Linked DNA regions of Allocatelliglobosispora scoriae. The protein of the gene in region 1 interacts with the protein of each later gene in a pairwise test. Links are inferred from orthologs where the notes say so. Each region holds a gene or a part of one and is shown on either strand. Other genes may lie near its edges.

The links.
Region 2: the proteins of F4553_RS16890 (region 1) and F4553_RS34865 interact in binary tests that used the Escherichia coli proteins (3 or more experiments, as listed by UniProt). The link is inferred for Allocatelliglobosispora scoriae from one-to-one orthologs.
Region 3: the proteins of F4553_RS16890 (region 1) and F4553_RS34870 interact in binary tests that used the Escherichia coli proteins (3 or more experiments, as listed by UniProt). The link is inferred for Allocatelliglobosispora scoriae from one-to-one orthologs.

Annotation. Positions count from the first base shown.
Region 1 is NZ_JACHMN010000002.1:2,516,702-2,519,926, forward strand. What follows is about bases 170-3,169. They hold F4553_RS16890 ((2,3-dihydroxybenzoyl)adenylate synthase), read left to right. Parts: upstream 170-835; coding sequence 836-2,503; downstream 2,504-3,169. Other genes in these bases: F4553_RS16885 (type I polyketide synthase), read left to right, coding at 170-839; F4553_RS16895 (alpha/beta hydrolase), read right to left, coding at 2,666-3,169. In the rest of the region: more of F4553_RS16885, read left to right, coding at 1-169; more of F4553_RS16895, read right to left, coding at 3,170-3,225. UniProt on the Escherichia coli protein: Involved in the biosynthesis of the siderophore enterobactin (enterochelin), which is a macrocyclic trimeric lactone of N-(2,3-dihydroxybenzoyl)-serine.
Region 2 is NZ_JACHMN010000003.1:1,932,086-1,935,068, forward strand. It holds F4553_RS34865 (2,3-dihydro-2,3-dihydroxybenzoate dehydrogenase), read left to right. Parts: upstream 1-1,098; coding sequence 1,099-1,869; downstream 1,870-2,983. Other genes in the region: F4553_RS34860 (FAD-dependent monooxygenase), read left to right, coding at 1-1,093; F4553_RS34870 (isochorismatase family protein), read left to right, coding at 1,866-2,513; F4553_RS40355 (helix-turn-helix transcriptional regulator), read right to left, coding at 2,574-2,983. UniProt on the Escherichia coli protein: Involved in the biosynthesis of the siderophore enterobactin (enterochelin), which is a macrocyclic trimeric lactone of N-(2,3-dihydroxybenzoyl)-serine.
Region 3 is NZ_JACHMN010000003.1:1,932,779-1,935,999, forward strand. The notes cover bases 1-2,996. They hold F4553_RS34870 (isochorismatase family protein), read left to right. Parts: upstream 1-1,172; coding sequence 1,173-1,820; downstream 1,821-2,996. Other genes in these bases: F4553_RS34860 (FAD-dependent monooxygenase), read left to right, coding at 1-400; F4553_RS34865 (2,3-dihydro-2,3-dihydroxybenzoate dehydrogenase), read left to right, coding at 406-1,176; F4553_RS40355 (helix-turn-helix transcriptional regulator), read right to left, coding at 1,881-2,375; F4553_RS34880 (FAD-dependent monooxygenase), read right to left, coding at 2,406-2,996. Outside these bases: more of F4553_RS34880, read right to left, coding at 2,997-3,221. UniProt on the Escherichia coli protein: Involved in the biosynthesis of the siderophore enterobactin (enterochelin), which is a macrocyclic trimeric lactone of N-(2,3-dihydroxybenzoyl)-serine.

The DNA.
Region 1 (3,225 bases):
GGGGTGTCGTGCACGCCGCCGGCGTCCTTGACAACCGTACGCTGCAGACGCTCGACGAGGAGTCGCTGCGGACGGTGTTGCGGCCCAAGGTGACCGGCGCGCTCGTGCTGCACCGGCTCTTCCCGCCCGGCAGCCTCGACTTCCTGGTGCTCTTCTCCTCCAGCGGCCAGCTCCTGGGCCTGCCGGGCCAGGCGAGCTACGCGGCCGGGAACGCCTTCCTCGACGCGCTCGCCGCACATCGGCGGGCGGCCGGGGACACCGGCACGACGAGCTTCGGCTGGACATCGTGGCGCGGGCTGGGCATGTCCACCTCGTCGGCGGTGATCGACGCGGAGCTGGCGGCACGGGGCACCGCCGACATCAGCCTCACCGAGGCGTTCGGCGCCTGGGAGCTGGCCGAGCGCCACGACCTGAGCTACGCCGCGGTGCTGCGGGTCCTCCCGCTGGAGCCCGGCGACCGGCGCCCGCCACTGCTCAGCGAGGTGCCGGCGGATGCACCCACCGGTGCTGTCGTGACCGAATCGGCGTCCTCGCCGTGGCTCGGGCTGGACCCGCACGAGCAGCACGCCTACCTCGCCGGGGAGATCAGCAGCCAGGTCGCGGCCGAGACGAGGCTCGCCGCGGCCGAGGTCGACCCGCGACGGCCCCTGGTCGAGATGGGGATCGACTCGGTCATGACGGTCCGGATCCGGCTCGGGCTGGAGCGGCGCTTCCGGCTGCGGCTGCCCGCGACGCTCTTCTGGGACCGGCCCACGATCGAGGCGATCGCGTCACTCCTCGCGGAGCGGCTCGCCCTCAGCGCGGAGGCCGATCTCGCCGGGCAGGGAGCTTCCCGATGATCATCGACGGCGTGGTGCCCTGGCCGGAGGAGGTCGCCGACGGATACCGGAAGGCGGGCTGCTGGCAGGGCAAGCCGCTCGGCTCGCTCCTGTGGGAGTGGGCGCAGCGGTGGGGGGACCGGGTCGCCGTCGTCGACGGCGAGCACCGGCTCACCTACCTCGACCTGGCGCTGCGCGCCGACAGCCTCGCCGAGCGGTTCGCCGCTCGGGGGCTCGGCCACGGTGACACGGTCCTCGTGCAGCTCCCCAACTGCTGGGAGTTCGTCGCCGTCACGATGGCGTGCTTCCGCATCGGCGTCGTGCCGGTGATGATGCTGCCGCCGCACCGGGAGTACGAGCTGGGCTCCATCGGGACCCATGTCCGGGCGAAGGCGATCATCGTGCCCGACACCTGGAAGGGCTACGACCACCAGGACCTGGCGCACCGGGTCGCGGCGACGCTGCCCGACCCGGCCCTGGTGCTCGTGGTCGGCGACGAGGTGCACGGCGAGAGCATCGACGTGCGGGGGCTCATCGACCACGACGGCGACCCCGGTCCGCGGCGGCGGCTGCTCGACGAGTGGGCACCGGCCGGGTCGGATGTCGCGCTCTTCCTCCTGTCCGGGGGGACCACCGGCGTACCGAAGGTGATCAGCCGGACGCACGACGACTACGCGTACAACATCCGGCGGGTCGTGCGGGCGTGCGACTTCGACCTGGACACGGTCTACCTCGCCGTGCTCCCGGCCGGGCACAACTTCCCGCTCGCCAACCCCGGCATCCTCGGCGCGCTGCACGCCGGGGGCCGGGCGGTCCTGCTCCCCTCGCCCCGGCCGGAGCCCGTCTTCGCCGCGATCGAGGCTGAGCGGGTCACCGCCACGTCGGCGGTCCCGGCCGTGGCGATCACCTGGGCCGAGGCCGCCGCGAACAGCACGCGCGACCTGAGCAGCCTGCAATATGTCCACATCGGAGGATCAACGCTCGCGCCCGAGACCGCCGCGCGCATCGGTCCGGCCCTCAACTGCAAGATCCAGCAGGTGTACGGGATGGCTGAGGGCCTGATCTGCTACACCCGGACCGACGCGCCGGACGAGATCGCCCACTCGACCCAGGGCACCCCGATCAGCCCCCTCGACGAGCTGCTCGTCGTCGGGCCGGACGGCCTGGCGGTGGCCCCCGGCGAGATCGGGGAGCTGCTCACCCGGGGCCCCTACACGCCGCGCGGATATGTCGGCGTTCCGGCCCAGAACAGCGTCTCCTTCACTCCCGACGGCTGGTTCCGCACCGGTGACCTGGTGCGGATCACCGCCGAGGGCAACGTCGTCGTCAGCGGCCGGGTGAAGGACCTGATCAACCGAGGTGGCGAGAAGATCTCGGCCGGCGAGATCGAGACCCTGGTCCAGGAGCTGCCCGAGGTGGCGGAGGTGGCCGCGGTGCCGCTGCCCGATCCGATCGTCGGCGAGCGGGTCTGCGTCTTCGTCAGCCTGCACCCCGGCCGAGAGCTGACGCTGGCCGGAGTCGCCGCCGCCCTCACCGACCGGGGCGTGGCGGCATTCAAGATCCCGGAACGCCTGGAGGTACTGCCCGACCTCCCGCACACCCCCATCGGCAAGCCCGACAAGAAGGTGCTGAGCCTGCTGCTGACCGGAGGTGAGGGTCCGGCGGCAGCCCCCGGGTCGCCCTAACCGGCCGACCCCCGGAGGGCCGCCGCCGCTCTACCGCCGGCGGCCCTCCGCCCACTCCCTTCCCTCTCCATCTCCATATTCGCGTTGATCAAGGGAAGACTCACCATCCCGGGTGTCCGGTATGCGGCGAGTCTTCCCTTGATCAACGCGAATATGGAGGGGCTAACCGCGGGCGGTGAGGACTTTCGTCAGGAGACTTATGAACTCCTCGGGGTGGGTGACGTAACCTACGTGGCCGCCGGGGAAGTCCAGGATCTCGGTGCCCACCCACTCGGCCAGGACCTGGTTGGGCCAGTACGGGAAGTCGCCGCGCGAGGTGGTGCCACCGGCGAGGACGAGCTTCTCCGCCGCCGCGCACAACCGTTCCCGGTCGGGCAGGTAGGCGGGGTAGGTCCGGATCTCGTGCTCGAACCAGAACGGCTGGTTGCCACGGATCCGCTCCAGCATCTCGGCGAGCTGGTGCGGCGACTGCGCGGTGTTCTCCGGCGCCTTCGTCGGGGTGCCCATCCCCATCTTGTTGCGGAACATCTGCCGCCCCGCCTCGATCCCGGCGGCCCGGTAGACGATGTAGAGGTCCTCGTAGAAGCGCAGCCACTCCTGCGCGTCGGGCAGGATCGAGGCGAGCGGCGGCTCGTGCGCGATGAGCGTACGCAGCCGCTGCGGCGCCCGTTCCAGCATCGCCAGCGCGACGATCGCCCCGGAGCTGCTGCCGAAGGCGTGCG
Region 2 (2,983 bases), on another replicon or contig:
CGGGCTGACCCTCGCCGTGGCCCTGCAGCGGCGGGGCCTGAGCTATCACGTCTTCGAGCAGGCGCCCCGGTTCGGGGAGGTGGGCGCGGGCATCCAGCTCGCCCCGAACGCGACCCGGCTGCTCTACCGCCTGGGCCTCGGCGACGCGCTCGACGCGGTCGCCGTCCGGCCGCACGCCATCGAGCTGCGCGACGGGCGCACCGGCACGGTGATGGCGCGCACCGAACTCGGTGAGCGCTGCGTCGCCGAGTACGGCGCGCCCTACCTCGCCGTGCACCGCGCCGACCTGCATCAGATCCTGGCGGGTGCGGTGGATCCGGCCGCCGTCACGCTGGGCGTGCGGTGCACGGGGATCGACCAGGACGGCGAGGTGGTCACGGCGGCGTTCGACAACGGCCGCCGGGACCGGTTCGCCGTCCTGGCCGGCGCCGACGGCGTGCGGTCGGCGGTGCGGTCCACCTTCCTGCACGACGCGCCCCGCTACAGCGGGCACACGATCTTCCGCGGTCTCATCCCGGCCGAGCGCCTGCCGCAGCTCGCGGCGGAGCCCCGGATCGTGCTGTGGCTCGGTCCCGGCCAGCACGCCGTGGCCTATCCGGTGGCGGGCGGCAAGCTGATCAGCTTCGGCGCCACCATGCCCGAGGCCGAGTGGGGCGCCGAGTCGTGGTCCGAGCCGGGCTCGCTGTCCGGGCTGCGCGAGGCCTACGAAGGCTGGGACGACGGGCTGCGCGACCTGCTGTCCCAGGCCGACGAGGTGAGCCGGTGGGCGCTGCACGATCGCGACCCGATCATCGGCTGGACCCACGGCACCGCCACGCTGATCGGCGACGCGGCGCATCCGATGCTGCCGTTCGTCGCGCAGGGCGCCAACCAGGCCGTCGAGGACGCCTATGTCCTCGCGGGCTGCCTGGCGCAGGCGCCGGTCCCGGAGGCGCTGCGCCGCTACGAGCGGTTGCGCCGCCCGCGTACCGACGAGGTCCAGGAGATCTCCCGGCGCAACGCGACCGCGCTGCACGACGGCTCGCGCCCCGATCCCGCCCAGCAGCAGCGCCAGCAACGGTGGCTGTTCGGCTACGACCCAGAGGAAGGCTGAGCTCCATGCATACACAGATCGCCCTGGTCACTGGCGCCGCATCCGGCATCGGTGCGGCGGTGGCCGCGGAGTTGGCCCAGCAGGGCGTGGTGGTCGCGGCCGCGGACACCAACGAGTCCGCGCTGGCCGAGCAGGTCGAAAAGATCACCAGCAACGGGTACGCCGCACGCGCGTACTCGATCGACGTCCGAGATCCGGTCGCCGTCCACGAGGCGATAAACGCCATCGAACGAGACCTCGGCCCGATCGGCATCCTGGTCAACGTGGCCGGCGTTTTGCGTACCGCGCCGATCCTGGAGCTGACCGACGACGACTGGCAGACGGTCTTCTCGGTCAACACCGTCGGCGTCTTCAACATCAGTCAGGCGGTCGCCCGGGGCATGGTCGCCCGCCGTTCCGGCTGCGTGGTGACGGTCGGGTCCAACTCCGCCGCCGTGCCCCGGATGCACATGGCGGCCTACTGCGCAGCGAAGGCGGCCTCCACCATGTTCACCAAGTGCCTCGGTCTGGAGCTGGCCGAGTACGGCATCCGCTGCAACATCGTCGCGCCGGGCTCCACGGACACGCCGATGCTGCGCTCGATGTGGGCCGACGGCTACGGCCGCCAGTCGGTGCTCGACGGCGCCGCCGACCGCTACCGCATCGGCATCCCGCTGCGCAAGCTGGCCGAGCCCGCCGACGTGGCGCACGCGGTGGCGTTCCTCGCCTCCGACCAGGCCAGCCACATCACGATGCACGAGCTGTGCGTCGACGGCGGCGCGGCGCTGGGGGCATGACGATGGGAACACTGCCGATCGATGTCTACCCGATGCCGACCGAGAGCGAGCTGCCCGCCAGCACACCACAGTGGAAGCCGGACCCGCGGCGGGCGGCCCTGCTCGTGCACGACATGCAGCAGTATTTCGTGGACATGTTCCCCGCCGGGCAGTCACCCGTGACGGAGCTGGTCGCCAACGCGGCCCGGCTGCGTGCTGCGGCGGCGGATCTCGGGCTGCCGGTGTTCTATACCGCGCAGCCCGGCCGGATGAGCAGGGCCGACCGGGGCCTGCTGCTCGACGTCTGGGGCGAGGGGATGGAGGGCACCCCGCAGCAGCGCCAGATCGTGCCGGAGCTCTCGCCGCGCGACGGCGATGTGGTGCTCACCAAGTGGCGCTACAGCGCCTACCTGCGGACGGATTTCGCCGAGCGGCTCGCCGCCACCGGTCGTGACCAGCTGATCGTCTGCGGTGTCTACGGGCATGTCGGCATCCTCATGACGGCCTGCGACGCGTTCTGCCGCGATGTGGAGGTGTTCCTCGCCGCCGACGCGATCGGGGACTTCACGGCGGCGCACCATCGCTCGACTTTGGACTACGTCGCCGCTCGCTGCGGCGTGGTCGCCTCCACCCGCCAGTTGCTGGAGGCCATTTCAGCACCGTAGGCGGATGGTGGCAGTCGAGAGGGATGCCTGGCCGCCGACCAGCGGCCAGGCATGTCCTTCTCAGTCCGTCTCGCCGCGGCGCGATCGTGGCAGCAGGCGGGCGAGCTCGACCCGCGAGCGTACGTTGAGCTGGCGGAAGATCTGCCGCAGGTGATAGTTGACCGTATGATGAGATAGATAGACCTGTTTAGATACTTGCTGGTTGGTCATGCCCTGGGCGACGAGTTCGGCGATCTCCTGCTCGATCATGCTCAGCCCGTCCCAGCCGTCAGGCTGCGGTGCCGGGTGCCGGCGGGCGACCCGGAGGCTGTGCAGGACCGGCTGCGGGATGCCCTCGACGATCTCCCGCCAGATGTCGTCGTCGCAGAAGGCGAAGTCGTTGCCGTGGGCCGTGATGGCACCCAGCGCCAGTGCCTCGTCCATCACCGGCAGCAGCGCCGCCACAGGTTGATGAAGCAGATCGGCCACGT
Region 3 (3,221 bases), on another replicon or contig:
GCGCGAGGCCTACGAAGGCTGGGACGACGGGCTGCGCGACCTGCTGTCCCAGGCCGACGAGGTGAGCCGGTGGGCGCTGCACGATCGCGACCCGATCATCGGCTGGACCCACGGCACCGCCACGCTGATCGGCGACGCGGCGCATCCGATGCTGCCGTTCGTCGCGCAGGGCGCCAACCAGGCCGTCGAGGACGCCTATGTCCTCGCGGGCTGCCTGGCGCAGGCGCCGGTCCCGGAGGCGCTGCGCCGCTACGAGCGGTTGCGCCGCCCGCGTACCGACGAGGTCCAGGAGATCTCCCGGCGCAACGCGACCGCGCTGCACGACGGCTCGCGCCCCGATCCCGCCCAGCAGCAGCGCCAGCAACGGTGGCTGTTCGGCTACGACCCAGAGGAAGGCTGAGCTCCATGCATACACAGATCGCCCTGGTCACTGGCGCCGCATCCGGCATCGGTGCGGCGGTGGCCGCGGAGTTGGCCCAGCAGGGCGTGGTGGTCGCGGCCGCGGACACCAACGAGTCCGCGCTGGCCGAGCAGGTCGAAAAGATCACCAGCAACGGGTACGCCGCACGCGCGTACTCGATCGACGTCCGAGATCCGGTCGCCGTCCACGAGGCGATAAACGCCATCGAACGAGACCTCGGCCCGATCGGCATCCTGGTCAACGTGGCCGGCGTTTTGCGTACCGCGCCGATCCTGGAGCTGACCGACGACGACTGGCAGACGGTCTTCTCGGTCAACACCGTCGGCGTCTTCAACATCAGTCAGGCGGTCGCCCGGGGCATGGTCGCCCGCCGTTCCGGCTGCGTGGTGACGGTCGGGTCCAACTCCGCCGCCGTGCCCCGGATGCACATGGCGGCCTACTGCGCAGCGAAGGCGGCCTCCACCATGTTCACCAAGTGCCTCGGTCTGGAGCTGGCCGAGTACGGCATCCGCTGCAACATCGTCGCGCCGGGCTCCACGGACACGCCGATGCTGCGCTCGATGTGGGCCGACGGCTACGGCCGCCAGTCGGTGCTCGACGGCGCCGCCGACCGCTACCGCATCGGCATCCCGCTGCGCAAGCTGGCCGAGCCCGCCGACGTGGCGCACGCGGTGGCGTTCCTCGCCTCCGACCAGGCCAGCCACATCACGATGCACGAGCTGTGCGTCGACGGCGGCGCGGCGCTGGGGGCATGACGATGGGAACACTGCCGATCGATGTCTACCCGATGCCGACCGAGAGCGAGCTGCCCGCCAGCACACCACAGTGGAAGCCGGACCCGCGGCGGGCGGCCCTGCTCGTGCACGACATGCAGCAGTATTTCGTGGACATGTTCCCCGCCGGGCAGTCACCCGTGACGGAGCTGGTCGCCAACGCGGCCCGGCTGCGTGCTGCGGCGGCGGATCTCGGGCTGCCGGTGTTCTATACCGCGCAGCCCGGCCGGATGAGCAGGGCCGACCGGGGCCTGCTGCTCGACGTCTGGGGCGAGGGGATGGAGGGCACCCCGCAGCAGCGCCAGATCGTGCCGGAGCTCTCGCCGCGCGACGGCGATGTGGTGCTCACCAAGTGGCGCTACAGCGCCTACCTGCGGACGGATTTCGCCGAGCGGCTCGCCGCCACCGGTCGTGACCAGCTGATCGTCTGCGGTGTCTACGGGCATGTCGGCATCCTCATGACGGCCTGCGACGCGTTCTGCCGCGATGTGGAGGTGTTCCTCGCCGCCGACGCGATCGGGGACTTCACGGCGGCGCACCATCGCTCGACTTTGGACTACGTCGCCGCTCGCTGCGGCGTGGTCGCCTCCACCCGCCAGTTGCTGGAGGCCATTTCAGCACCGTAGGCGGATGGTGGCAGTCGAGAGGGATGCCTGGCCGCCGACCAGCGGCCAGGCATGTCCTTCTCAGTCCGTCTCGCCGCGGCGCGATCGTGGCAGCAGGCGGGCGAGCTCGACCCGCGAGCGTACGTTGAGCTGGCGGAAGATCTGCCGCAGGTGATAGTTGACCGTATGATGAGATAGATAGACCTGTTTAGATACTTGCTGGTTGGTCATGCCCTGGGCGACGAGTTCGGCGATCTCCTGCTCGATCATGCTCAGCCCGTCCCAGCCGTCAGGCTGCGGTGCCGGGTGCCGGCGGGCGACCCGGAGGCTGTGCAGGACCGGCTGCGGGATGCCCTCGACGATCTCCCGCCAGATGTCGTCGTCGCAGAAGGCGAAGTCGTTGCCGTGGGCCGTGATGGCACCCAGCGCCAGTGCCTCGTCCATCACCGGCAGCAGCGCCGCCACAGGTTGATGAAGCAGATCGGCCACGTCGTGCAGAGCGAACGTCCGGCCGATGGCAGCAGCGACCCGCAGCACGTGATGGCAGTCGGTCGAATACTCGATTTCGGTGCTCATGAAGCCTCCCCCGATCGTTGTTCATCGTCCTCAGGTGACGATGCCGCAGACTATGTCCAGCAGCGCCTCCTCGGTGACCTCGCCAGGATCGCCGTGCCAGGCCACGTGCTGGTCGGGCCGGATCAGGGTCAGCGGTGCGCCGATCACCTTCCGGCAGCCGTCGTCGTCGACGGTCACGTGTCGGATCGGCACGCCGCGCCGTTGCGCGGCCGCCACGAGGGCTGCCCCCGCCGCGTCCGGCGTCTGGTCCAGCACCGCGAAACCGGCCCCCAGCCGGTCGAACAGGTGCTCACCATCGCCGAGGAACAGGCCGGGCACGCGCATCCCCGGCCAGACCTCCGGCGTGACCCTCCGCCAGTCCCACGCCGGCTCCGGCCCGCCGTCCGGCACGACGATCGGCGAGGTGTAGCGGGCGCCGAAGTGGATGCCCAGGTTGTCGATCTGGTAGGCGTCCTGGTCGAGGAACCCGGCGAGCTGCGCGCGGGTCGCGCCCACGGCCGCCAGCGCGGGGAAGCGCCGCCACACCTCCAGCAGGTTGAAGGAGAGCTCCCGGTTGATCAGTGCCACCGGCCGCCGCTCCGTCTCGTACGCCGTGAGCAGCCCCGCGCCGCCCCACCCCTGGACCACGCCGGCGAGCTTCCAGGCGAGGTCGACGGCGTCGGCGAGACCGGTGTTCGCCCCGTGTCCGCCGGTCGGGTAGAACTGGTGGGCCGCGTCCCCGGCGAGGATGACCCGTCCGCTGCGGTAGGTGGTCGCGACGCCGAGCCGGCCCTCCCAGTGCGCGACCGCCATGACCTCGTCGAACCGGATCGGGGCGCCGAGGCGCTGCTGCACGACGGCGAGCGG